2 regions of the Kitasatospora sp. NPDC054768 genome follow, and region 1 is predicted to be linked to the other one. Evidence: predicted binding sites of a transcription regulator. Region 1 holds the regulator's gene; the other holds the start of a gene.
The links. The regulator HspR, encoded in region 1, represses chaperone genes until heat shock. The targets are predictions, from matches to a motif close to TTGAGNNNNNNNNNCTCAA.

Region 1 (3,202 bases):
ACGGCGAGGTCACGGGCGGCTTCAAGTCCGTCGCCGAGTCGCTGGAGACGGTCGTCGCCAAGCTGGGCCTGCAGCAGTTCGGCAAGGAGGGCGAGCCCTTCGACCCGACCATGCACGAGGCGCTGATGCACAGCTACTCCTCGGACGTCACCGAGGACACCTGCGTGCAGATCCTCCAGCCCGGCTACCGCATCGGCGAGCGGATCATCCGCCCGGCGATGGTGGCCGTCGCGGAGCCCCAGCCCGGCAGCCAGGCGTCCTCCCCGGACGCCGAGCCGAAGTCCGCCGACGCGGACAAGTCCGACGGTGGCTCGGACAGCTGACAACCTGTGACAGCTGACAACCAGTGCGCTGCGGAGTCGTACGCCGGCCAGTACGGCGGCCGGCTCCGCAGCGCTCTGTCAGCAGCCGTTTGCTCACCGGCTGTTGACAGCACAGTGACGATGGACATCGGGAGGTGGCGGAAGCCATGAGTGGCAAGGACTTTGTCGAGAAGGACTACTACAAGGTCCTCGGCGTGCCCAAGGACGCCACCGCCACCGAGATCAAGAAGACCTACCGCAAGCTCGCGCGCGAGTTCCACCCCGACGCCAACAAGGGTGACTCCAAGGCCGAGGAGCGGTTCAAGGACATCTCCGAGGCGTACGACGTCCTCTCCGACGAGAAGCGCCGCAAGGAGTACGACGAGGCCCGCAGCCTCTTCGCCAACGGCGGCTTCCGGGCCGGCGGCGGCCCCGGTGGCAACGGCAGCTACAGCTTCGACTTCGGCGACCTCTTCAGCGGCAGCCAGGGCGGCGCCGGCCAGGCCGGCGGCGGCCTCGGCGACGTGTTCGGCGGCCTCTTCAACCGCGGCGGCACCCGGCAGGCCCAGCCCCGGCGCGGCGCCGACGTCGAGACCGAGGTGACGCTCTCCTTCGAGGAGGCGGTGGACGGCGCGACCGTCCCGCTGCGGATGACCAGCCAGGCCCCCTGCCGAGGGTGCAACGGCACCGGCGCCAAGTCCGGCACCACCCCGCGGGTCTGTCCGACCTGCGTCGGCGCGGGCACCGTCAGCCGCGGCCAGGGCGCCTTCGCCCTCTCCGAGCCGTGCAAGGACTGCCGCGGCCGGGGCATGATCGTCGACGACCCGTGCCCCGACTGCCACGGCAGCGGCCGGGCCAGCTCGGCCCGCACCATGCAGGTCCGGATCCCGGCCGGCGTCCAGGCCGACCAGCGCATCCGGCTCAAGGGCAAGGGCGCCCAGGGCGAGCGCGGCGGGCAGCCCGGCGACCTCTACGTGACCGTGCACGTCGACCCCCACCCGGTCTTCGGCCGCAAGGGCGACAACCTCACCGTCACCGTCCCGGTGGCCTTCCCCGAAGCCGCGCTCGGCGCCACCATCGAGGTGCCCACGCTGAACGGCCCGACCGTGAAGCTCAAGCTGCCCCCGGGCAGCGCCAACGGCCTCACCATGCGCGCCCGCGGCAAGGGCGCCACCCGCAAGGACGGCACCCGCGGCGACCTCCTCGTCACCGTCGAGGTCGTGGTGCCCCAGCACGTCACCGGCGACGCGCTGAACGCCCTTGAGCAGTACCGCGAGGCCACCGCCTCCGACGATCCGCGCGCCGCCCTGTTCCGGGCGGCGAAGGGAGCGTGACGACCAGATGTCCCCGATGTCCCCGATGAACCCGATCGACCCCGACACCCCGATCGGCCCCGGCCTCGGCGAGGGCCTGCCCGGTGCCGGCCCCCGCCGCACCCGCCGCGCCGCCGCGGCCCCGCCGACGTACGTCCTCACCGAGGACACTCCGGTGTACGTCATCTCCGTGGCCGCCGAACTGTCCGGTCTGCACCCGCAGACCCTGCGTCAGTACGACCGCCTCGGCCTCGTCTGCCCCGACCGCACCGCCGGCCGCGGCCGCCGCTACTCCGCGCGCGACATCCAGCAGCTGCGCGAGGTCCAGCGGCTCTCCCAGGACGAGGGCATCAACCTGGCGGGCATCAAGCGGATCATCGAGCTGGAGAACCAGGTCACCGCCCTGCGGTCCCGGGTCGCGGAACTGGTCGACTCCCTGGAGGGCGCCGCCACCGCCCTCCAGCAGCGCGAGGCCGCCGTCCACGCGTCCTACCGGCGCGACCTCGTCCCGTACCAGCCCCCCACCCCGCAGTCCAGCGCCCTCGTCGTCTGGCGCCCCAAGCGCTGACCGAAGCACCCACCGGCCGCCGGCCCCTCCTCTCGGGGGGTGCCGGCGGCTGCCGTGCGGTGAGAGAGTGCGGTCGTATTCCCTCTCCGGGGGACTCACCAGATCTGGCATGCTAAAACTCGTTCAGCACCAGCGCTGATGGGACGCAGGTAGCACGGTAACGGCAAGGAGTCGCGAATGAGTGGACGAGAGCAACCCCTTGCCGCCAGCTTGACCATCCTCTCGCCAGAAGCACGAGAGCTATATCTCGCCGTCATCCGAGGAGACGGCAAACTGCCGTTGGACTCCGATGTCGACCAGGATGATCCCGCGCGGGACGAGCTGGTGAGGATCGGCCTTCTCATACCCGACAGTGATGATCCGAATGTTTTCGTGGCCGCCGACCCCGCGCAGCTCTCGACAAGCCTCAGCCATTCGTGGCAACGTCAGGCACTGGAACTCCTGTCACGCGCCGTATCGCTCCCCTCCGAACTGCAGGATCTGGCCCGGGAATTCCACACCCCGAAGCGGTCCGGAGGATCCATAGAGCATGTACGGGGGAAGGCGCTCATTCGGCAGCGGCTGGAGCAGTTCAGGGGTTCCGGGTTCGAGGAGGCCCTGGCGCTCCAACCTGGCGGCCCCCGGCAGCCGGATCTTCTCGCCGGAATGATCGCATACGATCTTGAGACGCTCCGCAGTGGGACGAAGATGCGGACGATCTACCACGCCAGCACCCGATACCACCAGCCGACCAGGGATTACGTCGCCACACTCGCCCAAGCCGGCGGCCAGTACCGCACTCTTGACGAGCCCTATACGCGGCTCATAGTGATGGACCGGCGCGTGGCGGTGATCCCGATCGACGATGACATGAGCCTCGCGGCCTTCATCTACGACCCGGCCGTCGTCGACTATCTTGCCAATGAGGTCTTCGAGCAGTACTGGAGCCGGGCCCTGGAATTCGAGGGCGACCGCACAGTGCCGCAGCAGGTCGTGTCACGCCTGCGTCAGACGATCATTGACCAGATGCTCGAAGGAAC
Region 2 (3,202 bases), on a different contig from region 1:
GTTGACGCGGGCGGCCAGTTCGCGCATCGAGAACGGCTTGGTCATGTAGTCGTCCGCGCCCACGCCGAGGCCGACCAGCAGGTCCGTCTCGTCGTCGCGGGCGGTCAGCATGAGCACCGGCACCGGGCGCTGGGCCTGGATCCGGCGGCACACCTCCAGCCCGTCGAAGCCGGGCAGCATGATGTCGAGGACCACCAGGTCCGGCTGCCAGGTGTGGAACCCGTCGACCGCGCCGGGGCCGTCGTGGGCCACGGCGACCTTGAAGCCCTCGGCGCCCAGCCGGGCGGCGATCGACTCGGCGATCGTGGGCTCGTCCTCCACCACCAGGACTCTGCGCTGGCTGCTCACAGTGCCACCGGTGTTGTGGTTGTCCTGCTGAATTTCTGTCACGGTCACGCCACCGCCCCCAGGGCTGCGGGCCGGCCACCTGTGGGGATGGCGGGGCTCCGCTCGTAGTCTTGTTCCGTCGTGGACTGTGCCGGGTCCGCCGTCCCGTCGCGCGATCGGGAGCCGAGGACGGATGGTCGGCCGCCCACTTCTCCCGCGCACTTCGCAGCGTACGGACAGCGGATGCTTCCCGGCAGGTGGACCGGACGTTTCCGGCCCGTGGGCCGGCTGTCGGGCCGCCCTCGGACCCACTGCACGAGTGGGCACGGGCCGATACCTTACCCGGCGAATTTTCACTGCGTAACGGTACGTATGCAGTTCAGTTGACGCCAAGTCGCCGGTCAGAGGCCCTGCTGCCGCGTTGCGGGGGAGAAGGTCTGGACCAATGTCGGGAATCCCGCCGTCCGCTACGGCGGTGTTCTTCACGGGCTTTTCCCAGGTGCCTCTCAGAACCTCGACGTACCGTGGCCACGACAACACCCGACCGGGCGGAACCCGCGGCGCGCGCCGGTACGTTGGGCCCGGGCGGGGAGCCGGTGGCTGCGGCGTGGAGCGGAGGCGGCATGGCGGGACTCGGACGGAGTGCCGACGGGTGCGGAGGCGCGGGAGCGCCCTACGGAATGCTCCGCCTCGGGCTGCGCACCGGCGTCCTCCAGTGGCTGCTGGAGCGGGTGCCGACACCCCGGAGCACGCCCTTCACGCTCGGGTACCTCGCCGTCGTGGGCGCCACCACGACCTTCGCCGGGCTCGCCGACCCGGAACTCGTCCAGCGGCTGCAGGAGGCCTCCAGCTCGGACGGGCACAACCTGCTCCAGCATCCTTTGCGTGCTCTTGTGCTGAGCGGATTCTGGGTGGCCGGCGAGGTGTGGATGCCCTACCTGTGGGGATTCGCCCTCACCCTCGCCCCGCTGGAGCGCAGGGTCGGTCCGGCCCGGGCGGCGGCGGTGTTCGCGGTCGGGCACGTCGCGGCCACGCTGCTCTCCCAGGGAGTGGTGATCACCGCGGTGGAGACCGGGCGGATGGCGCCCGAGGCGATGGACCACCTGGACATCGGGGTCAGCTACGGCGTGCTCGCCTGCCTGGGCGCGGTGGCCGGGCTGCTCTCCTGGCGCGGGCGGCTGCTCGCGCTGGGCGGCGCGGGGCTGATGATCGCCCAGCAGATCGCCACCGACAAGGACGTGATCACGGGGGTGGGGCACCCGGCCGCGGTGCTCACCGGGGTCGCGCTGTGGCGCTGGCTGCGCCGGGTCGAGCGGCGCCCGCCCCGGCCGCGTCCGGCCGTCGCGGCGGCCGCCGGCGGTGCGCCCGCGCGGGTGTGGACGGCGCGTTGACGCCGCCGGCCGGCCGGGGCCGTCCGGGCCCCGGGGGCCTCGTGCCGGGATTCCCCGAGGTGCGCCCACCCCTCTCTTGACGGAGTCGGGCGCGGGCTTCCCGGCCCGATGCGTGTTCGCTCACGGCGAACAGAGGGCCGGGAACATCCGGCGGCCGCCAAGCCTTAGTCAGGTCGACTCAAGTTCACTGACTGGGGAGAGATCATGGCATCGACGTCCACACCGCTCACCCTGCCCGTGCTGCCGCTCGACGACGAGGTCGTCCTGCCGGGCATGGTCGTGCCGCTGGACCTGAAGGACGCCGAGGTGCGCGCCGCGGTCGAGGCCGCCCGGGCCGCCGCCACCGGCACCGCCAAGCCGCAGGTCCTGCTGGTCCCGCGGGTGGACGGCTCGTACGCGGCGGCCGGCACCCTGGCCACCGTGGAGCAGGTCGGCCGGCTGGCGGACGGCGATCCGGCGGCGCTGGTGCGCGCCGTGCGCCGGGTCCGGATCGGCGCCGGCACCACCGGCCCCGGCGCCGCCCTCTGGGTGGAGACCACGCCGTTCCGGGAGTCCTCGGTGGGCACTCCGGTGGCCGGCCGGGCCGCCGAGCTGGTCAAGGAGTACAAGGCGCTGTCCACCCAGTGGCTGCGCAAGCGCGGCGCCTGGCAGATCGTCGACCGGGTGGCGCAGATCGAGGGCGTCGGCGAGCTCGCCGACAACATCGGCTACGCGCCCTTCGCCACCGCCGAGCAGAAGCTCAAGGTGCTGCTGGAGGCCGACCAGGTCGCCCGACTGGAGTACGCGCTCACCCTGCTGCGCGACCACCTCGCCGAGGAGGAGGTCAACGACACCATCCGCAAGGACGTCGAGGAGGGCGTGGCCAAGCAGCAGAAGGAGTTCCTGCTCCGCCGCCAGCTGGAGGCCGTCCGCAAGGAACTGGCCGAGCTGAACGGCGAGGCGGCCGACGAGGAGGGCGACTACCGCGCCCGGGTCGAGGCCGCCGACCTGCCCGAGAAGGTCCGCGAGGCCGCGCTCAAGGAGGTCGACAAGCTGGAGCGCTCCTCCGACCAGTCGCCCGAGGGCTCCTGGATCCGGACCTGGCTGGACACCGTCCTGGAACTGCCCTGGAGCGAGCGCACCGAGGACGAGTACGACATCGCCGGCGCCCGCGCGGTGCTGGACGCCGACCACACGGGCCTCGACGACGTGAAGGACCGCATCGTCGAGTACCTGGCCGTCCGCAAGCGCCGGGCCGACCAGGGGCTCGGGCCGGTCGGCGGCCCGCGGGACGGGCAGCGCGGAGCGCTTCCCACGAGCGGTACCGGTGGGCGACGGGCGGGCGGCGCGGTGCTGGCCCTGGTCGGCCCGCCCGGCGTCGGCAAGACCTCGCTCGGCGAGTCGGTGGCCCGCGCCATGGGCCGCAAGTTCGTCCGGGTCGCGCTCGGCGGCGTCCGGGACGAGGCGGAGATCCGCGGCCACCGGCGCACCTACGTCGGCGCGCT

Region 2: lon (endopeptidase La) is a predicted target of HspR. The motif match lies at 1,882-1,900, and genes of this name have one in related genera.

Annotation. Positions count from the first base shown of each region.
Region 1 covers NZ_JBSHBN010000073.1:1,515-4,716, reverse strand. Annotated here, with positions in the region: gene grpE (nucleotide exchange factor GrpE) at 1-323, shown strand, start outside; gene dnaJ (molecular chaperone DnaJ) at 470-1,636, shown strand; gene ACWGKU_RS21845 (heat shock protein transcriptional repressor HspR) at 1,653-2,183, shown strand; gene ACWGKU_RS21840 (hypothetical protein) at 2,361-3,202, shown strand, end outside.
Region 2 covers NZ_JBSHBN010000176.1:13,432-16,633, reverse strand. Annotated here, with positions in the region: gene ACWGKU_RS34945 (response regulator transcription factor) at 1-390, opposite strand, end outside; gene ACWGKU_RS34940 (rhomboid-like protein) at 1,008-1,718, shown strand; gene lon (endopeptidase La) at 1,923-3,202, shown strand, end outside.